3 regions of the Mumia sp. zg.B21 genome follow, and region 3 is predicted to be linked to each of the others. Evidence: riboswitches for the same ligand, from Rfam matches in the RefSeq annotation. Region 3 holds a riboswitch; each other region holds the start of a gene.

Region 1 (7,080 bases), on a different contig from region 3:
AACAGCCGGCTCGTGAACGGCACTCCGGCCACGGTGAGCGGGGACGGGTCGGTGGTCGTCAGCACGACTCTCACCCTCCTTGGACGGCGGTGACGACGTCGACCTCGGCGCCGTCGCGGACGAGGTGGTCCTCCCATCGGGAGCGCGGCACGACGATGCCGTCGACGGCGACTGCCACGTCGGTACGTGGCAGCGCGAGCGTGCGGAGCAGCGCGAGCACCGTGAGAGGCTCGGCGAGCGCGTGGGCCTGGCCGTTGAGACGGATGGTCATCGGGCCTCCTGGAGTGTCGGCGACAGGCGAAGCGGGTCGGTGTGACCCGACCCCTCAGGTGGCGAGGACTCCTCGACGAGCGCGGTGATCACGTCGGCGGTCCAGGGCGCGAGGAGCACGCCGCCACGATGGTGCCCGGCGGCGACGAGGAGACCGGGGATGCCGGTGGCCCCGACCAGCGGCAGGTGGTCCGAGCTCGAGGGACGCAAGCCGGCTGCCGCCTCCACGAAGGCGCAGTCACGCAGCTCCGGCACGACCTCGACCGCGTCGTGAAGGAGGTCGTGCACCCCCTCCACGGTGACGGTCGTGTCGTACCCCCGCTCGAGCATGGTCGCGCCGACCACGATCTCGCCGTCGTTGCGCGGGACCAGGTAGACGGGTCGGCCGCGCACCGCGGCGCGCACCGTCCGGGCCAGCATGGGCCGGGGGGCATGCAGCCGCAGGATCTCGCCCTTGACCGGGCGCACGGCGTCGCGCAGCCACTCGGGTGCGCCCTCGGTGGTGCGTAGCCCGACACCGTTGGCGAGGACCACCACGTCGTGGCCGCGCGCGCGCCCGTCCTGCCTGGTGCGGACACGCAGCGTGTCGCCGTCTCGCACCAGGTCGACCGTGTCGTCGACGGCGGTCACGTGCCGACGCGCGCATGCCGCCAGCAGAGCAGCGAGCAGAGTGCGGTTGTGGACGCTGCGGTCACCGGGGATCTCGACGACGGCGCGCAGCGCTGGGTGCAGCGCCGGCTCCCGGGCGCGCACCTCCCGCCGGGTGAGCGGGTGGTACGGGATCGTGTGGGTGTCGAGCAGCGCGGTGACCCGCTCCTGCTCGCGGGCATCGTCCTCGGTGGCGGCGGCGAGCAGCGTGCCCTCCCCACGGACCTCCAACGCTCGCCCGGCATCGCGTTCGAGGGCGGCCGCCATGTCCGGCCACCGTGCGAGCGACGCGACGCCGACCCGCAGCAGCGCCTCCTCGCCGTACCACGCCTCACCTGCGGGGGAGAGCATCCCCGCGGCCGCCCACGAGGCCCCACGGGCGGGCGTGGGGTCGTACGTCGTGACACGGTGACCACGACGTGCGAGCGACCACGCGACGGTGAGCCCGACGACTCCACCACCGACGACGGCGACGTCGCGGCCGGCTGGCCGGTGAGAGCGCGACACTGCTCCTGCCTCCCTTCGCCGGCATGACCCGGATCAGGTTCGACGGTCGGAGCGGCATCGGCTCCCTCTCAGCCCGTGCCCGGGCTCCCGTGGGGACCTCCGCACCGTAGGCGGGCTACGACGGCGTCGTCAAGCGGGCCCGGCGCCCGCGGGTCGAGCCGAGAAGGACGCCGGCGATGACCACCGCGCCGGATGCGAGCTCGAACGGGTCGAGGCGTTCGCTCAGGAGAAGAGCGCTCGCGCTCATCCCCACCACCGGGACGAGCAGTGAGAACGGCGCGACGGTGCTCGACGGATAGCGCGTCATCAGCAGCGTCCACAGTCCCGAGCCCACGACGGTCCCGATGACGACCGTGTAGAGGAGACCCAGCACGGCGGGCACCGCCTCGGGGGTGAAGGCGGTCACGAGCGACTCTCCGACGGCTCCCGGCCCCTCGAAGAGCAGCGAGACCACCAGCATCGGGATCGGGGGGACCACCGACATCCACAGCGTGAGGTGGAGCGGGTTGGAGGGGTGCGCCTGGCGGTTCGCGAGGTTGCCGAACGCCCAGCCGAGCGCGGCCAGCAGCGTGAGCACCACGGGGAGCAGGGCTGCCGTCTGCGACCGGTGCCACGCCACGCCGGCGAGCCCGGCGATCGCGATCACGATGCCGAGAATCTGCCGGCCGCTGAGCCGTTCGCGCAGCAGGACGCCGGCGAGCACCACCGTGAAGGGCGCGGAGGCCTGGAGCACCAACGAGGCGAGTCCTGCGGGCATGCCCGCACGCATGCCTACGTACAGGAAGAAGAACTGTGCGATCCCGAAGCCTGCGCCGTACCCGATCAACCAGCGCAGCCTGACGTCCGGGCGCGGGACGAGAAGCACGGTCGGGACGGCGAGCAGCCCGAAGCGCAGCGCGACGCAGAACATCGGCGGGAAGTGCTCGAGCGAGGCGTGGATGGCGATGAAGTTCAGTCCCCAGGTGATCGCCACCAGTACGGCGAGGAGACGGTCGCGGGTGGTCACGAGAGCCAGCGTGCGCTTGCGCCTGGGTGAAGCACAATCGAATACTCCTACGACTACGATGTAGCGTTGCTTCAATGAAGGATGCTGGCATCGACGTCGACAAGCTCGCGATCGTGCGGGAGCTCGCCGAGCGGGGGAGCATCACGGCGGTCGCTGCGGCGACGTACCGGACGCCGTCGGCGGTCTCGCAGACGATCAAGGCCCTCGAGCGTGACCTCGGGACCGTCCTCGTCGAGCGTGAGGGCCGTGGGGTCAGGCTCACCGAGGCCGGCCGGCTGCTCGCCGAGGGCGCCGTCGAGATCGCCCAGGTCGTCGCGCGCACCCGGGCCCGCCTCGAGGAGTTCCGCGGCGAGGTGGCGGGCGAGGTCGCCGTGACAGCCTTCCCGAGCGGCGCCGAGATGCTGCTGGCTCCGCTCGCGCCGCGGCTCGCGACGCGTGCGCCCGGCGTGACCGTACGGCTGAGCGACCTCGACCTCGCGGAGTACGAGCTCCGAGCGGCCACCGCCGACCACGACGTGGTCGTCGGGCACTCGGTGGTCGCGGTGCCGGACCCTGCGGCGACGGGCCTGCACGTCACGCCGCTCCTTCGTGAGCCGCTGGACGTGGCCGTGCCCCAGGATCACCGCCTCGCCGGCCGCGACCGGGTGCGACCCGAGGACCTCGTCGGAGAGCGCTGGATCGGCGTCCCTGTCGGCCATCCCTTCGACCTGCTGCTCCCCATGCTCGCCGTCGACGGACAGTCCCCTCGTGTCGAGCAACGGTTCCTCGACAACCACGTCACGGCCGCGTTCGTCGCGGCCGGGCAGGGTGTGGCGCTGTTGCCGCGGCTGTGGCGAAGAGCAGCGGAGGCACGCGGCGTCACGCTGCTCCCGCTCGACGGCGTGCGGGCGGGGCGCCACGTGTTCGCGCTCGCAAGGCCCGACCGTGCCGAACGCGCGGCTGTCCGATGCGTCCTCGACGCCCTCCTGGAGATCGCCGACGAGGCGAGATGAGGGTGTCGCCCTCGCTCGCTGCACCGGCCCACTCTTTGCACTCTCCAGGCCCGAGTGCTAGAAAGGAGAGCGTTAGCACTCGGATCATCTGAGTGCCAACGTTCCAAACGGGCCAGGACGATGAGGTCCGAAGGTCGCGGCGAGAAGGGTTTGCCGTGGACGCGGGTCGTCCGTCGCGGGCATCCCCTGGGCCATCCACCTCTACGCGGAGGAATCGCGGGAGATATGCCGAAGACCATTGCATTCAACGAGGAAGCCCGTCGCGGCCTCGAGCGCGGGATGAACATCCTCGCCGACGCCGTGAAGGTGACCCTCGGTCCCAAGGGCCGCAACGTCGTCCTCGAGAAGAAGTGGGGCGCTCCCACCATCACCAACGATGGTGTCAGCATCGCCAAGGAGATCGAGCTCGAGGATCCCTACGAGAAGATCGGCGCCGAGCTCGTCAAGGAGGTCGCCAAGAAGACCGACGACGTCGCCGGCGACGGCACCACCACCGCCACCGTGCTCGCCCAGGCGCTCGTGCGCGAGGGCCTGCGCAACGTCGCGGCCGGCGCCAACCCGATCGCGCTCAAGCGTGGCATCGAGAAGGCCGTCGAGGCCGTCAGCGCCCAGCTGCTCGGGATGGCCAAGGACGTCGAGACCAAGGAGCAGATCGCGTCCACGGCCGCGATCTCCGCTGCTGATCCGTCGGTCGGCGAGATCATCGCCGAGGCGATGGACAAGGTCGGCAAGGAAGGCGTCATCACCGTCGAGGAGAGCAACACCTTCGGGCTCGAGCTCGAGCTCACCGAGGGCATGCGCTTCGACAAGGGCTACATCTCGCAGTACTTCTACACCGATCCCGAGCGCATGGAGGCGGTGCTCGAGGATCCCTACATCCTGATCGCCAACTCCAAGATCAGCGCCGTCAAGGACCTCGTGCCGGTCCTCGAGAAGGTCATCCAGTCGGGCAAGCCGCTGCTGATCATCGCCGAGGACATCGAGGGCGAGGCGCTGGCCACCCTGATCGTCAACAAGGTCAAGGGCACGTTCAAGTCCGTCGCCGTCAAGGCTCCGGGCTTCGGCGACCGCCGCAAGGCCATGCTGACCGACATCGCCATCCTCACCGGTGGCGAGGTCATCAGCGAGGAGCTCGGTCTCAAGCTCGAGAACGCCGACATCTCGCTGCTCGGTACGGCCCGCAAGGTCGTCGTGACCAAGGACGAGACGACCATCGTCGACGGCGGTGGCTCGGAGGACCAGATCACCGGCCGGGTCAACCAGATCCGCGCCGAGATCGAGAACTCCGACTCCGACTACGACCGCGAGAAGCTGCAGGAGCGGCTGGCGAAGCTCGCCGGCGGCGTTGCGGTCATCAAGGTCGGCGCGGCCACGGAGGTCGAGCTCAAGGAGCGCAAGCACCGCATCGAGGACGCCGTTCGCAACGCGAAGGCTGCCGTCGAGGAGGGCATCGTCGCCGGTGGCGGCGTCGCGCTCGTCCAGGCGACCGCCGCGGCGTTCGAGAAGCTCGATCTCGTCGGTGACGAGGCGACCGGTGCGCAGATCGTGCGCTCCGCCTCGACCGCCCCGCTGAAGCAGATCGCGATCAACGCCGGCCTCGAGGGCGGCGTCGTGGCGGAGAAGGTCCAGGGCCTTCCCGCGGGTCACGGCCTCAACGCGGCGACCGGCGAGTACGTCGACCTCATCGCCGAGGGCATCCTCGACCCGGCCAAGGTGACCCGCTCGGCGCTGCAGAACGCAGCCTCGATCGCGGCGCTCTTCCTCACCACCGAGGCCGTCGTCGCCGACAAGCCCGAGAAGAACCCCCCGGCCATGCCGGGTGGCGACATGGGCGACATGGGCGGCATGGGCTTCTGAGCCACCCCGCCTGAGCTCACGCTCGACGCACCACGCGGCGCCCCGTCGGTCTCCGGACCGGCGGGGCGTCGTCGTACGGTGGGCCGGTGTACGTGCCGCGCTTCAACTCCCTCGACGACGCAGCGGCGATCGACGGCCTCATCGCCGCCGTCGGTGCCGGCGACCTCGTCACGGTGGGCGCGGACGGCATGCCGTACGCGACCCGGCTGCCGCTGGTGTGGCTGCGCGAGGAGGGTCGCGTGATCGCGCACGTGGCCCTCGCCAACCCGCACTGGCGCACGATCGGCGACGGATCGCCGGCCCTGGTCGTGGTGAGCGGACCGCAGGCGTACGTCTCGCCGTCGTGGTACGCGACCAAGGCCCAGCACGGCAGGGTCGTCCCGACGTGGAACTACAGCCGCGTCGAGCTGCGCGGCACGGTGCGCGTCCGTCGTGAGACCGAGTGGATCCGCGACGCCGTCACCCGTCTCACCGACCTCCACGAGCGGTCGCGGCCCGATCCCTGGGCGGTGACCGATGCGCCCGCGCCGTTCGTGGACGGCCAGCTGCGCGGCATCGTCGGCGTCGAGGTGGCCGTGACCTCGGTCGAGGGCAAGGCCAAGCTCAGCCAGAACCGCTCGGCAGAGGATCGCGACGGTGTGGTGCACGGCCTGCGCCGCGAAGGCGACGCCGAGGCGCACGCTGTCGCGGGCACGATGGATCAGTCCTCGTCGACGTCGTCCCACGAGACCGCGTCGACGAGGTAGACCTGCTCACCCGCGCGCGGGTCGCGTGCGTGCAGCGTGAGGAACACCGGGGAGAACGGCCCTCCGAGGTCGACAACCGTCGCTCCGGCGCCCAGAACCCCGCGGATCCGGTCTGGTGGGCACGTGCGGTCGTTCCTGGTGACGACACCCGGGGTCGTCCACACCGGCACGCCGTTCATGGTGCCGGAGAGCTGGAGGTGGAAGTGGCCGCACAGGACCGCTCGGACGTCCGTCCCGGCCACAGCGTCGGCGAGCAGGTTCCGGTCGCGGAGACCGTCGTTGCGCATGAACGGCGCCCAGTCGACGTGCAGAGGCGGATGGTGGAGCGCGACGACAGACCCGTACGGCGCGGGGGTCGCGAGCTGGCCACGGAGCCACGCGACCTGACCGCCGTCCAGCTCACCGTGCACCGATCCCGGCACGAGGCTGTCGAGCGTGATCACCCGCAGGCCCCCGACGTCGCTGACCGCGGCGCGCTTGCCCGCCGACCCACCCGCGAGCCTGCCGACGTCGCGTCCGCCGGCGTCGAGGTGCCCGGACCCGAGCGCCCGCGTGAACGCGGCCCGGTCGTCGTGGTTGCCCGTCGTGTAGACGTGCGGTACGCCGCGCTCGGCGGCGTACGCGCCCACCATCTCGCGGACGGCGACACAACCCTCATACGACCCGTCGTCGGCGATGTCGCCGGTGACGAGCACGAGGTCGAGGTCGGGGACGTGACGCGCGTCGTGGAGGATCCGCTCGAGCGCGCTGACGGCGTCGACGCCGTCCTCGTCGGGGCCGGTCCGGCTGACGTGGGTGTCGGAGAGGTGGAGGATCCGGTGCGCCACGGTCACCGCCTGAGATAGCGCGTGGCGGCCGCTGCAAGGGCCGTGGCGTACCGGCGCTGGCCTGCCGCGGAGCGCATCGCCCGGGCGTCGCGAGGGTTGCGCATGTTGCCGAGCTCCACCATCGCGGTCGGGATGCGGCTGAGGTTGAGCGTGCCGAGGTCGGCCCGCTTGACCAGCCCGCGCCCGCCCCCGGTGTAGGTCGAGCGCCGGAACCCCACCCTCTGCAG
Region 2 (7,080 bases), 1.4 Mb from region 3:
GGAGTAGGTGTCGATCCAGGCGCGGTAGGGATGCGCAGCGTCGGTCGCCTGTGCCGCGATCGCGCGCCCAACCTCCAGATAGACGCGGAAGCACGGCAGCACACCCGCAAGACCGACCTCGACCGGTGCGTACGCGGCGTCGGCGAGCAGCGTGCCGGCGTAGGCCTGACAGGTCGGCGTCGGCTCCGCCGCATCAGGCCCGTCCGGGTCGAGGCCGCGAGGCACGAGGAACTCCGCGTGCATCAGCCGCTCGGCCTCCACCGCCTCGGCGGCCGCGCGTGCGAGGCCGGCTGACAGCGCCGGGTCGCCCGCACGCGCGGCCAGCATCGCGAGCGTGCTGCCGTAGCGGGAGAGGTAGTGGGCATCGTCGAGCAGGTAGCGGCCGAACACGTCCTCCGGCAACGTCCCGGCGGCGAGACCGACCACGAAGGGGTGCTCGAGGATCGCGTCGTACCAGCTCGCGACGTGCGCCCACGCGGCCTCGGAGAACGTCCTCTCGTCCGTCACCCGCGCGACCTCCAGAGGTGGTCGACAGGTCCGTGGCCGCGACCCACCGAGTGCTCGGCGCCGCTGCGCAAAGCCCCGGTCAGGTAGTCCTTGGCCTCACCCACCGCCTCGCGCAGCGGCAGGCCGAGCGCGAGGCCGGACGCGATCGCCGACCCCAGCGTGCAGCCTGTCCCGTGCGTGTTGGGGCTGTCGATCCGCGGTGCACGATAGGTGCACGCACCCTCCGCGTCGACGAGCACGTCGATGCTCTCCGGACCCTCGAGGTGTCCGCCCTTGACCAGCGCGGCTGCAGCGCCCGCTGCGCGCAACGCGCGCCCGGCGGTCGCCAGCCCGTGGGGATCGGTCGCCGGCGCGGTGCCGGTCAGGACCGCAGCCTCCGGCACGTTGGGCGTGACGACGGCCGCCAGCGGCAGCAACGTCGTACGGATGGTGTCCACCACGTCCTCCCCGACCAGCGTGTCGCCGGAGGTGGCCACCATGACCGGGTCAAGCACGACGGGCACGTCCGCGGCGTGCAGGACGTCGGCGACCGCGAGCACGATCTCCACCGTGCCGAGCATCCCGATCTTGACCACGCTCACGTCCAGGTCGTCCAGCACGGCACGCACCTGCTCGGCGACGAACGCCGCAGGCACCGGGTGGATCCCGAAGACGCCGCGGGTGTTCTGGACGGTGAGCGCGGTCAGGGCCGCGGCGCCGTACACGCCGAGGGCGGTCGCCGTCTTGAGGTCCGCCTGGATCCCGGCGCCGCCTGAGGGGTCGGAGCCGGCGATGGTGAGCATGACGGGCACGGCGCTCAGGGCTGGACCTCCGAGCGTGCGGCGAGGGCGGCGTCGACGACCTCGCGGAGCGTGCGGGCGGCCGCACGCGGCTCGGGTGCCGAGCAGATCGCGGAGACCACGCAGATGCCGTCGGCGCCGGCGGCGACGACCGACGCGGCGTTCGATGCGGAGATGCCACCGATCGCGACGAGCGGGAGGTCGTCCGGCGTTGCCGCGCGCAGGCGGCGTACGCCGTCGAGTCCCCACGGCGCGGTCGTGTCGGGCTTGGTCGGCGTCGCCCACACCGGGCTGACCGCGAGGTAGCTGCACGCGGCGAGCGCCTCGGCGTCGTCGAGCTGGGCCAGGTCGTGCAGCGACCACCCGACGACCGCGTCGTCGCCGAGCACCTCTCGCACTCGCGCGGGGTGGAGATCATCGGGCCCGATGTGCAGGCCCGCACCGGGCACGGCGCGCGCCGCCGCGAGGTCGTCGTTGAGCACGAACGACGCACGGTCACCGACGCGCGCGGCGATCCTCGTGGCCAGCCGGATGCGTTCGTCGGTCGACGCGTGCTTGTCGCGGAGCTGGACGGTCGTCGCTCCCCCGTCGACGGCGTCGGCGACGACGTCGACCAGGTCCGCACCGTGAGGCACGGACCCGGTGACGAGATAGAGACGGACGTCTCCGGCCGGGCCGACCATCAGCGCGCGACGACCTCGGCGACCGCCTCGGAAGACAACGTGGACAGCGCGTCCAGCAACCGCCAGCGCAGCGATCCGGGACCCTCGGCGAGCGGCGCGGCCTTCTCGATCGCGGCCGTCAGGATCGCCAGTGCGCTCGCCGACGCCTCGAACGCGTCGTCGTGGACCGCGCAGGCCGCGGCGACCAGGGCGCTCGCGGAGCACCCGAGCGCGGTGATCATCGGGGCGCGCGCATCGCCGCCGTGGATCTCGGTCGTACGGGTGCCGTCCGTGACGATGTCGACGGCGCCCGTCATGGCGACGACGGTCTCCAGCTTGGACGCGAGCGCCTCGGCGTCCGTACGGACGTCGGCCGTATCGGCGTCGGCGTCGACCCCTCGCCCTGCCCCCGTCGAGGTCGCGATCGCAAGGATCTCGCTCGCGTTGCCCCGGATCACCGTCGGGCGGTGCTCGATCAGGGCAGCGGCGGACTCGCGCCTATAGGTGGTCGCGCCGACCGCGACCGGGTCGAGGACCCACGGCTTGCCCGTGGCCGAGGCGACCTCGACCGCGGCGAGCATGCCGTCGACCCACGGCGGGGACAGCGTGCCGATGTTGGCGACGACGGCCTGGGCGATGCCGGCGAACTCCGCGGACTCGTGCGGGTCGTGGACCATCGCCGGAGAGGCGCCTGCGGCATTGAGCAGGTTGGCGGCGATGTCCATCGACACGTAGTTCGTGATGACCTGCACCAGCGGGGTCTGCGCCCGGAGCTGGTCGTGGACGTGGGCAGCGGTACGGGGTTCGAGCATCAGGCTCCCTCTCGCCGGTATGACCCGGATCAGGTTCGGCGGGTGTGTTCTCAGCCCTTCGGGCACCCCGGCCTTGCAACTGCTGGCGACGATAACAGAAGTGCCGGGAGCCCCTTCCGCGACGTCGCACCGGCCCGCTAGCGTTCGGGCAACCCACCCGACTCCTTCCCACGAGGGGTATGCATGGCTTCCGCCCGTCGCGTCCGTCGCGCCTGGCGCCGCGGAGGGGTTCACGAGGTCTATCTCGCGTCCCGCCGCTGGCTCGCTCGTCTCATCTACCCCGGAGACCTCCCCGCGGCCCGCCAACGCCGACGGCGGTGAGTCCGGTCCCACGCCGTGATGCGCGTGGGACCGGGCTCACCGCCGGTCGGGACGTACGAGGGTCAGCGCGCAGCGGTGCCCTCGGTGTAGTCGTCGTCGCCGCTCTTGACCCAGGCCATGAGCTTGCGCAGCTCGCGGCCGGTGCCCTCGATCGGGTGCTCCTCGCCCTCGGCGCGCAGCTTCTTGAACTCTGCCGCACCGGCGTCCTGGTCGGCGATGAAGCGCTCGGCGAACGCGCCGTTCTGGATGTCGGCGAGGACCGCCTGCATGTTCTCCTTGACGCGCGCGTCGACGACCCGCGGACCGGAGACGTAGTCGCCGTACTCGGCCGTGTCGGAGACCGACCAGCGCTGCTTGGCGATGCCACCCTCGTACATGAGGTCGACGATCAGCTTGAGCTCGTGCAGGCACTCGAAGTAGGCGACCTCGGGCTGGTAGCCGGCCTCGGTCAGGGTCTCGAAGCCCGCCTGGACCAGTGCGGAGACGCCGCCGCAGAGGACCGCCTGCTCACCGAACAGATCGGTCTCGGTCTCCTCGGTGAACGTCGTCTTGATGCCGCCGGCACGCAGGCCGCCGATGGCCTTGGCGTAGGAGAGGACCAGGGGCCACGCGTTGCCGGTGGCATCCTGCTCGACGGCGACGAGGACGGGGACGCCACGGCCCTCGACGTACTCGCGGCGGACGAGGTGACCGGGACCCTTGGGGGCGATCATGCCGACGTCGACACCGGCCGGCGGCTTGACGTAGCCGTAGCGGATGTTGAAGCCGTGCCCGAAGATCAGGGCGTCGCCGTCGTTGAGGTTCGGCTCGATCGCCTCGGTGTAGAGGCTGCGCTGCGCCGGGTCGGGCGCGAGCACGACGATGACGTCGGCCTCGGCGCACGCCTCGGCCGGGGTGAGCACCCGAAGGCCCTCGTTCTCGGCCTTCTCACGGCTCTTCGAGCCCTCGGGGAGTCCGACGCGGACGTCGACGCCGGAGTCGCGCAGGGACAGCGCGTGGGCGTGGCCCTGGCTGCCGTAGCCGAGGACGGCCACGCTGCGGCCCTGGATGACGCTCAGGTCGGCGTCGTCGTCGTAGAACAGCTCAGGCACGGGGTTGCTCCTTCTCGTGGTGCCGTGTGGCACCGGGTGGTGCCGCTCGGATCAGACGTACGGCCCCTATCGACCGTACGCTCAGGCGGTCTGGGTGGACGCGCCGGGGACCGCCCGCAGGGTGCGGTCGGTGATCGACCGTCCTCCGCGACCGATCGCGACGCGTCCGGACTGGGCGATCTCGCGGATGCCGAAGGGCTCGAGCACCTTCAGCATCGCGTCGAGCTTGCCGGGGTCTCCGGTCGCTTCGATGGTCACCGCGTCGACGCCGACGTCGACGACCTTCGCCCGGAACAGCTGGACGGTCTCCAAGACCTGTCCGCGCGTCCGTGAGTCGGCGCGGACCTTGATCAGCATGAGCTCACGCTCGACCGAGGTGGTGGGCTCGAGCTCGACGATCTTGAGGACGTTGACGAGCTTGTTCAGCTGCTTGGTGACCTGCTCCAGAGGCAGCTCGTCGACGTTGACCACGATCGTCATCCGCGAGATCTCGGGGATCTCGGTCGGCCCGACCGCGAGCGAGTCGATGTTGAAGCCGCGGCGCATGAAGAGGCTCGCGACGCGGGCGAGCACACCAGGGGTGTTCTCGACCAGGACGGACAGGGTGTGCTGGCTCATCACAGTTCCTCGTCACCGAACTCGGGCGCCATGTCGCGCGCGATCTGGATCATGTCGTTGCTGACTCCGGCCGGGACCATCGGCCACACCATCGCGTCGCGGTGCACGACGAAGTCGATGACGACCGGCGCGTCGGTGATGGACATCGCCTTCTCGATCACCGCGTCGAGGTCCTCGGCCTTCTCGCACCGCAGCCCGACGCAGCCGTAGGCGTCGGCGAGCTTGACGAAGTCGGGGATGCGGGCCTCGTCGGCGCCGGTCTGCAGGTCGGTGTTGGAGTAGCGGCCATCGTAGAAGAGCGTCTGCCACTGCCGGACCATGCCGAGCGACGAGTTGTTGATGACGGCGACCTTGATCGGGATGCCCTCGAGCGCGCACGTCGCGAGCTCCTGGTTGGTCATCTGGAAGCAACCGTCGCCGTCGATGGCCCACACCACCTCACCGGCGCGGGCGACCTGCGCTCCCATGGCGGCAGGGACGGAGAAGCCCATCGTGCCCATGCCGCCGGAGTTGATCCAGCGGGCGGGGCGCTCGTGCTCGATGAAGTTGGCAGCCCACATCTGGTGCTGTCCCACGCCGGAGGTGTAGGTCGCGCCGGGGCCGGCGATCTGGCCGATGCGCTGGATCACCCGTTGCGGCGACAGCGACCCGTCGTCCGGCTCCTCGTACCCGAGCGGGTAGCGGGCGGAGAGCGCCTGCATCTGCCCGCGCCACGGGGTGTAGTCGGCGGGGTGCTCGGCGTACTCGGCCTGCAGCGCGACGACCAGGTCGGCGATCACCTCACGGCAGTCTCCGACGATCGGCACGTCGGCGGTGCGGTTCTTGGAGATCTCAGCCGGGTCGATGTCGGCGTGGATGACCTTGGAGCCGGGCGCGAACGACTCCAGGTGCCCGGTCACCCGGTCGTCGAAGCGCGCACCCAGCGAGATGAGCAGGTCGCTCTTCTGGAGCGCACCGACGGCCGCCACCGTGCCGTGCATGCCCGGCATCCCGAGGTGGAGGGGGTGGCTGTCGGGGAACGCGCCGCGCGCCATCAGCGTCGTGACGACAGGGATGCCGGTCATCTCGGCGAGGACCTTGAGCTCGGTCGAGGCGTTGGCCTTCACGACGCCGCCGCCGACATAGAGGACCGGGCGCTCGGCCGCCGCGATGAGACGCGCCGCCTCACGGACCTGCTTGTTGTGCGGCCTGCTGGTCGGCCGGTAGCCCGGGAGGTGCAGCTCGGTCGGCCATGCGAAGGTCGTCGCGGATTGCAGCGCGTCCTTGGAGATGTCGACCAGCACCGGCCCGGGTCGGCCGGTGGACGCGATGTGGAAAGCCTCGGCGATCGCTCGCGGGATCTCCGCGGCATCGGTCACGAGATAGCTGTGCTTGGTGATCGGCATCGTGATGCCGCGGATGTCGGCCTCCTGGAACGCGTCCGTGCCGATCGCGCGGCTCGCGACCTGCCCGGTCACGGCGACCATCGGGACCGAGTCCATGTAGGCGTCGGCGATCGCGGTCACGAGGTTGGTCGCCCCGGGGCCGGACGTCGCCATGCAGACACCGACCTTGCCGCTGGCCACCGCGTAGCCCTGGGCCGCATGACCGGCGCCCTGCTCGTGACGGACGAGGATGTGGCGGACCTTCTGCGAGTCCATCAACGGGTCGTACGCCGGAAGGATCGCGCCGCCCGGGATCCCGAAGACGACCTCGACCCCGGCGTGCTCCAGTGCCAGGACGAGGCTCTGGGCCCCGGTGACCTGCTCGCTCATCGCTGTCCCTTCGTACGGACCGGTCTCGCCGGCGTGTGGTGGGCGGCTGCCCTCGTGCTGGGGTCTTCTCGGACGGTCTGGTGGCAACAAAAAACCCCTCGGCCCGAGCGGGCATTCGAGGGGTGACGCGGAACCGTTGCCGGTCGCGCGTCAGTGGGGTACGAGAAGGAGGTTGCGCACGAGACAAGAGTGCGCGACGGGCCCCCGAGGGTCAAGCCAGCATCACCCGCGTCTCGCATCCTGAGATGTCCGTCCCACATGACGGCGTGCGCCCCTCCTCACGCTCAGCCCAGGACCGCCCCGTCCGCTGCCGAGCCGACGAGCTTGGCGTACTTCGAGAGCACGCCGCGCGGCGGCACGACGGGCAGCTTCGGCGTCCATCCGACCTTGCGCGCCTCGAGCTCGTCGGCGTCGATCTCCACGTCGAGGCGACGGTTCGCCACGTCGAGCGTGATGGGGTCTCCGTCGCGCACGAACGCGATCGGGCCGCCGTCGACGGCCTCGGGCGCAACGTGGCCGACGCAGAGCCCGGTGGT
Region 3 (7,080 bases):
GATCAGCGAGACCGTGAGGTAGCCGTGCGCGATCGTACGACCGAAGGGCCCCGCGGCTGCCTTCTCGGGGTCGACGTGGATCCACTGGTGGTCACCGGTCGCCTCCGCGAACAGGTCGACCTGCTCCTGGGTGATCTCGTGCCACTCGCTGACGCCGAGCTCCTCCCCCACACACGAGGTGAGCTCGGCCAGGTTCTTGAAGACGCGCATCCGATTCCTCCGCACTAAGCGCTCGCTTACTGCCCCGATCCTAGAGGGGAGGGGCTCAGCGGACGAGCCAGGGTACGGCGGCGAGCGCGACGCCGAGAGCCAGCAGCGCGCTGTCGGTGCGGGACCACGGCGCCGGCTCCGCCCACGTGCGCCGCTGCGCCGAGGCGAAGCCGCGTGCGTCCATCGCCACCGACATCCGGGACGCGTCGCGCAGCGCGGACACGAGGAGCGCGAACGCGAGCGAGACCGCGTGACTCACCCGTGAGACCGGGTTGTGCGTCGGCCCGAACCCGCGCGCTCGTCGCGTCCGGTCGAGCTGGCCCCACGTCTCGCGCAGCGCACCGAAGCGTTGCATCGCCGCGGCGAACGCCACCACCGGCCGCGCCGGCAGCCGCAACCGCTGGCCGAGCTGGTCGGCCAGCTTCGACGGGTCGACGTACGCCGCGAGCACCGCCCCGGGCAGCGCGAGCACGACGATGCGCAGACCCGCGGTCAGTGCGACCTCGAGATCACGCCCACCAAGCCACCACGTCGACCACACGAGCGACACCGAGGCGACGGCGATCGCCCCGAAGCGGGCGAGCGCGAACCTCGGCGACGGGAGCAGGACGGCACCGGCGACCGCGTACGCGCCGAGAGCGAGGCACGCGGTCTGCAGGTCGCGCACCGCCAGCGAGGCGACGATCGCCAGCGTGCCGATCGCGAGCAGCACCAGCGGGGTGGCCCCTCGGACGAAGCGTCTCATCGAGCGTCGTCCCCCGGTGCGGGCGTGGGCACAGGCCCGGGCGCGACGTTACGACCGCCCTCGAGCGGCACGACACGGTCGGCCCGCGCTGCGAGATCGGCGTCGTGGCTGGCCGCGCCGATCACCGCGTCGGCACCCGCAGCGGCACGCATCCACCCCGTGACGGCAGCCCACGTACCCCGGTCCTGACCGACGGTGGGCTCGTCCAGCAGGAGGACGGGCGGACGGTGAGCCAGGGCAGCACCGAGGGCCAGCCGTCGCTGCTCCCCGCCGGAGAGCCGGTACGGGTTCGCGTCGGCGAGGTGGTCCAGCCGGAGATGGACGAGAACGGCGTCGACGTCGACCGGGACGCCGATCCGCCGGGAGGTCGCCGCGATCTCGTCGCGGACGCGGGTCGTGAGAAAGCCGTGCTCCGGGTTCTGCGGGACCCACCCGATCAGCGCGGCGAGGTCGCGCGACCCGATCCGGTGCGGCGGTCGACCCAGCCCTCGCACCTCGCCGGCACCCGGACGTCGCAGACCCCCGACGACCTCGAGCAACGTGGACTTGCCCGCCCCGCTCGGCCCGCTGAGGACGGTGACGGCCCGCGACTCCAGGGCGGCGTCGACGTCGCGCAGCGCCGCGGTGACAGTGGCGCCCCGAATGTCGGTGCGGCGCAGGTCGACGCCCAGCGCGAGCGCATCGAGGCGCGGCACCGCGCGGTCGGTCTCGACCAGCACGACCGGCGGCTCGACCGGCTCCGGCGCGGCGACCCCCGGCATCCACACCCCGACGCCGGCGAGGTCGTCGCGCAGTGTGGCGACGAAGCTCACCGGGTCGGTGTCGGCGACCACGGATCCGTCGTGGCCCAGGACGACCACACGGTCGACGTGAGGGAGCCACGGGGCGATGCGGTGCTCGACCACGACGAGGGTCGCCCCTGTCTCGGCGACGACCTCCGCGACGCAGCGGCGTACGGCGTCGGCGTTGACGTCGTCGAGCATCGACGTCGGCTCGTCGAGGAGCAGGAGGTCCGCCTGCGACGCCAGCACCCCGGCCAGCGCGGAGCGCTGAAGCTCTCCTCCGGACAGCGCGGACGTCGGGTGCTGCATGCCGTACGGCAGGCGTACGGCTCGCAGCGCGTCGCGCACCCGCGGCCAGATCGCAGCCGGGGCGACGCGGGCGTTCTCGAGCCCGAAGGCCACGTCGCGGCCGAGCCGCTCGGCGACCACCGCGTCGCCGGGGTTCTGCAGCAGCATTCCGACGCGGCCGATGGTGGTGACCTCGCCGAGGGCGTCGCCGTCGCCGGTGGTCTCGAGCACCCCTGCGGCCGCCCGGAGCACCGTCGACTTCCCGGCGCCCGACGGCCCCGCCAGCAGCACCCGCTCACCCGGGTCGACGCGCAGGTCGAGGCCGGCGACGACCGGCGTACGCCGGCCCAGCGGACGCCAGCCGAAGCCGCGGAACGCGACCGATCCGGTCACGCTCGCGGGGAAGGGCTCGTGGACGACGCCGCGGCTCGGTCGTGGTGCTCGCGACCGGCCCCGAAGGCGTCGAGAGCACCCGTCTTCGCCAGGGCCCGGACGAGCAGCCACCCTCCGACGCCCGCGACGAGCGCCCCCGACACCGCGAAGAACACGAGATAGACGAGCTGGTAGCCGAAGGCCCAGTCGGCGTAGTACGCGTACCACTCGTACACCGCCTCGAACGCCCCGGCGAGCGCGCCTGCTGCGGCGGCGACGACGACACCCCACCGGCGGTACAGGAAGAGGGCGAACACCAGCTCGACCCCCAGGCCCTGGATCAGGCCCGAGACGAGGACGGACATGCCCCACTGGTTGCCCAGCAGGCCGGAGACGACGGCTGCGACCACCTCGGTGCCGACCGCGGCGCCGGGTCTGCGGACGACGAGCCCGCCGATGACACCGCCGATCAGCCAGACGCCGGAGATCAGGCCGGAGCTCGGGGGGTAGGCGAACAGCGCCGTGCCGCTGACGACGGCGAACAACTGGTTCCATCCCCAGAACACCACGCCGATCGCCACGCCGAGCATCGCCACCGTGACGAGGTCGATCGTGCGGTAGCGGGTCGAGGACGTGCGAGGACGAATGGCATCAGCCACGGTGACTCCCTTCGCCGGTGCTAACCGGTGCAGGTTCGGAGGGTCTGCGGGCTTTCCGCACTCTCAGCGCACCGTGCCGTCGGGCACCTGCGCTCCCCTGTCGTGAGGTCGACTCTAGCCGCACCCGCGGCATCGTGACGAGCGCCCGCTAGGGCGCGGTCCGCAGCGAGGACGCCAGATCGGTCAGTGCGGAGTCGACGACGCGGTAGTAGGCCCATCGGCCTCGCTGCTCGCGGGTGACGAGGCCGGCGGAGACGAGCTGTTTCATGTGGTGCGAGACGGTCGGCTGACTCAGCCCGACCGGCTCGGTGAGGTCGCAGATGCAGGCCTCGCCTCCTTCGGACGCGGCGATCAGCGACATCAACCGCACCCTGGTCGGATCACCCAAGGCTTTGAACATCCGGGCGAGCACCGCGGCCTGGTCGTCGTCGAGGACGCCCCCGGTCAGCGGCGAGCAGCATGCTCCGGCGGAGGTCTCGAGGACGGGAAGCGTCATGTCCATCACCCCATCGTGCCACACGTATTGACATCCGTCGATCAATCGGTAGTGTTCGATGCATCGAACTTCCTCGATCTCAGGAGACATCATGACCCTCACGAACGACGAGCTCGTCGAGCAGGTCCGCGAGCGCTACGCCGCCGCCGCCGTCCAGGCCCGCTCCGGCACCACGAACGACCTGGTTCTCGCGACGACCGAGTCGTGCTGCGCGCCGGCCGCCGACGCCGCGGACTCGTGCTGCGGCGGCTCCACCGCGGAGGTCGATCCCTCGTTCGGTGCCGGCCTGTACTCGAGCGCCGAGGCGGCCGAGCTCCCGGCCGAGGCGCTCGCCGCGTCGCTCGGCTGCGGCAACCCGCTCGCCGTCGCTGCCTTGAGCCCCGGCGAGAAGGTGCTCGACCTGGGCTCCGGCGGTGGGATCGACGTCCTGCTGTCCGCCCGGCGCGTCGGTCCCGACGGCTTCGCGTACGGCGTGGACATGACCGACGAGATGCTCGACCTGGCCCGGGCCAACGCCACGAAGGCCGAGGCCACGAACGTGGAGTTCCTCAAGGGGTCGATCGAGGACGTGCCGCTGCCCGACGCGGCCGTCGACGTGGTCATCTCCAACTGCGTGATCAACCTGTCGGTCGACAAGCCCCAGGTCCTCGCCGAGATGTTCCGCGTGCTGGTTCCGGGCGGGCGCATCGGCATCTCCGACGTCGTCGCCGAGGACCACCTCACGCCGGCCGACCGTGCCGAGCGCGGGTCGTACGTCGCCTGCATCGCCGGCGCGCTGTCGCGCAGCGAGTACCTCGACGGGCTCGCCGCGGCGGGCTTCGCCGACGCGACGGTCGAGCTGACCCATGAGGCGGCCCCGGGCATGCACGGTGCGATCATCCGTGCCACCAAGCCGACTGCATGACGGTCTCCGACGCCGGCACCCGCCCCGCTCTCGCCGGGCGGCTGTCGGCGACCGACCGGCTGCTGCCGGTGTGGATCGTCGCCGCGATGGCGGTCGGGCTGCTGGTCGGGCGCCTGGTCCCCGGACTCGACGACGCGCTGGGCGGCTGGGAGATCGGGGAGGTCTCCGCGCCGATCGCGCTGGGCCTGCTCGTGATGATGTACCCCGTCCTGGCGAAGGTCCGCTACGACCGGACACGCGCGATCCTCGGCGACCGCCGTCTGATCGCGGTGTCGCTGACGCTGAACTGGATCGTGGGTCCGGCGCTCATGTTCGCGCTCGCCTGGCTGCTGCTTCCCGACCTCCCCGAGTACCGCACCGGGTTGATCATCGTCGGCTTGGCCCGGTGCATCGCGATGGTCCTCATCTGGAACGACCTCGCCTGCGGCGACCGGGAGGCCGCCGTCGTCCTGGTGGCGATCAACAGCGTGTTCCAGCTCGTCGCGTTCGCCGCGCTCGGCTGGTTCTACCTCCAGATCCTCCCCGCGTGGCTCGGCCTGCCGACGACCAGCGCCGAGCTGAGCGTGGGAGCGATCGCGATCAGCGTGCTGGTGTTCCTCGGGATCCCGCTCGCCGCCGGCGCCGCCAGCCGGCTCCTGGGCGAGCGCCTCAAGGGCCGCACCTGGTACGAGACCCGCTTCCTCCCCACGGTGAGCCCGCTCGCGCTGTGGGGGCTGCTGTTCACGATCGTGGTGCTGTTCGCACTCCAGGGCGACGCCATCACCCGCCGACCTCTGGACGTCGGACGCATCGCCGTGCCGCTGCTCCTCTACTTCGTCGCGATGTTCGCCCTCGCCTGGATCGGCTCGCGCGCCGCCGGGCTCGACGACGCACGGACGACGACGGTCGCGTTCACGGCTGCCGGCAACAACTTCGAGCTCGCGATCGCCGTGGCGATCAGCACCTTCGGCGCCACCTCGGGTGAAGCCCTCGCCGGCGTCGTCGGCCCTCTCATCGAGGTGCCCGCGCTCCTGGCGCTCGTCTACGCCGCCCGCGCCCTCCGGCCACCCCCACCTCAGGAGATCCCCCGATGAGCGTTCGCGCCGTGCTTTTCGTCTGTGTCCACAACGCAGGCCGTTCTCAGATGGCAGCCGGCTTCGTCCGGCACCTCGCCGGCGAGTCCGTCACCGTGCTGTCTGCCGGCTCCGAGCCTGCTGACCGGCTCAACCCTGTCGCCGTGGCAGCCATGGCCGAGCTCGGCATCGACATCGCCCAGAACCAGCCGCGGCTCCTCGAGACGACCGACGTCCGGCGCGCCGACGTCGTCGTCACCATGGGGTGCGGCGACACGTGCCCCGTCTATCCCGGCACCCGGTACGAGGACTGGGTGCTCGACGACCCCGCGGGACGCACCCTCGAGGAGGTCCGCCCGATCCGGGACGAGATCCGTGCCCGGGTCCGACGACTCGTCGAGAGCCTCGAGCCGGTCGACTGAGCGGAGGCGTCAGTCGACGCCGAGGTCCACGAGACTCTCGGCCACGAAGTCGCCGAGCTCTCGATGACCCGCAGGTGTCAGGTGGAGCCCGTCGTCGAGGTAGGGCAGGTCGAGCCCGACCGTCGAGACGTACGCCGCCCCGGCCCGGCCCGCGAGCAGCGCGAGCTGGGCGTCCACCCGCCGCGCCCCCCGTTCGCGGGCCGGCGCGGCGGCGGGCCCGACCACGACCACGGGCGGACCCTGCACGGACCTCATCACGCGCTCGAAGCCGGCCCGGACCGCCTCCGGCGTCTGGTCGACGTCGTTGAGCCCTCCTGCGATCACCACCAGATCCGCTCCGCCGGCCACGGCACGGGCAGCACGGGCGGCGAACCACGAGCCGTCGCACGGGCTCGCGGACCGGCTGAAGCCCGAACCGGAGAACGCGTCGACGTGGACCTGCCCCGACAACCGGGATGTCCAGGCGTCGCCGGCATCGTCCAGACCGAGCCCGGCGGACCAGGAGTCGCCGATCACGACGACCCGCTTCCCGGCGGGGGCGCCGACGACCCGGCGTGCCTCGGACTGCGACGTGAACCGCTCGCACCGCACGGCGTCGGCCCGGCTCTGCCCGAGGTCGGTGAGGAACGCCGCGCTGATCGTCAGGAGGAGCAGAACCACGGCCAGACGCGCCCGCCAGGAGACGTCCAGCAGACGTGGTCGGGCGACGCGACGTGCTCTCACCACCCCATGATCACTCCCCGCGGCGCCGAACGGTGAGAACCTGCGGAACAGATCAGGCCACGTAGACCTTCCGCAGCCGCTCGCGCACCTCCCACACCGTGCGATCGCCGGCGTGCAGGCGTACGGCGACTCCGGGTCGCAGCTCGAGGGCGCTACGGTCCTCGAACCGTACGGTCGCGTCCCCGGACAGCACCACGAACACCTCGTCGACCTCGGTGTCACGGACGGTGCCGGCAGTCATCTCCCAGATCCCGACCTCGGTGTCCCCGAGCGCAGCGAGTACGGCCGAGGCCGTCTGTGGCACCCCTGCGACGACGTCGCTCGGGTCGAGCGCGTCACCGGTGAGCGCGTGCGTCCGCACGTCGACGGAGACGACGCGGTCGTCGACGGGATCCATGTCTCTCACCCGCCCGTGAACGTCGAGGCG

Evidence for each region. Region 3 has a riboswitch for thiamine pyrophosphate ahead of KV100_RS08145 (ECF transporter S component). Riboswitches for the same ligand answer to the same signal wherever they lie in the genome.
Region 1: another riboswitch for thiamine pyrophosphate. It lies ahead of thiO (glycine oxidase ThiO); the one in region 3 lies ahead of KV100_RS08145 (ECF transporter S component).
Region 2: another riboswitch for thiamine pyrophosphate. It lies ahead of thiM (hydroxyethylthiazole kinase); the one in region 3 lies ahead of KV100_RS08145 (ECF transporter S component).

The regions. Positions count from the first base shown of each region.
Region 1 covers NZ_JAHWCJ010000002.1:898,613-905,692, forward strand. The annotation lists gene KV100_RS13170 (thiazole synthase) at 1-65, opposite strand, end outside; gene thiS (sulfur carrier protein ThiS) at 71-271, opposite strand; gene thiO (glycine oxidase ThiO) at 268-1,425, opposite strand; TPP riboswitch at 1,434-1,518, opposite strand; gene KV100_RS13185 (EamA family transporter) at 1,541-2,431, opposite strand; gene KV100_RS13190 (LysR family transcriptional regulator) at 2,506-3,423, shown strand; gene groL (chaperonin GroEL) at 3,649-5,280, shown strand; gene KV100_RS13200 (FMN-binding negative transcriptional regulator) at 5,367-6,026, shown strand; gene KV100_RS13205 (metallophosphoesterase) at 5,981-6,853, opposite strand; gene KV100_RS13210 (N-acetylmuramoyl-L-alanine amidase) at 6,856-7,080, opposite strand, start outside.
Region 2 covers NZ_JAHWCJ010000001.1:328,123-335,202, reverse strand. The annotation lists gene KV100_RS01745 (TenA family protein) at 1-507, opposite strand, end outside; gene thiD (bifunctional hydroxymethylpyrimidine kinase/phosphomethylpyrimidine kinase) at 504-1,289, opposite strand; gene thiE (thiamine phosphate synthase) at 1,304-1,969, opposite strand; gene thiM (hydroxyethylthiazole kinase) at 1,969-2,760, opposite strand; TPP riboswitch at 2,749-2,840, opposite strand; gene ilvC (ketol-acid reductoisomerase) at 3,144-4,172, opposite strand; gene ilvN (acetolactate synthase small subunit) at 4,254-4,790, opposite strand; gene KV100_RS01715 (acetolactate synthase large subunit) at 4,790-6,544, opposite strand; gene ilvD (dihydroxy-acid dehydratase) at 6,829-7,080, opposite strand, start outside.
Region 3 covers NZ_JAHWCJ010000001.1:1,687,678-1,694,757, forward strand. The annotation lists gene KV100_RS08130 (MaoC family dehydratase) at 1-210, opposite strand, end outside; gene KV100_RS08135 (energy-coupling factor transporter transmembrane protein EcfT) at 266-955, opposite strand; gene KV100_RS19915 (ABC transporter ATP-binding protein) at 952-2,418, opposite strand; gene KV100_RS08145 (ECF transporter S component) at 2,415-3,056, opposite strand; TPP riboswitch at 3,046-3,165, opposite strand; gene KV100_RS08150 (metalloregulator ArsR/SmtB family transcription factor) at 3,205-3,558, opposite strand; gene arsM (arsenite methyltransferase) at 3,644-4,456, shown strand; gene arsB (ACR3 family arsenite efflux transporter) at 4,453-5,529, shown strand; gene KV100_RS08165 (arsenate reductase ArsC) at 5,526-5,930, shown strand; gene KV100_RS08170 (SGNH/GDSL hydrolase family protein) at 5,940-6,653, opposite strand; gene KV100_RS08175 (cupin domain-containing protein) at 6,706-7,050, opposite strand; gene KV100_RS08180 (ABC transporter permease) at 7,056-7,080, opposite strand, start outside.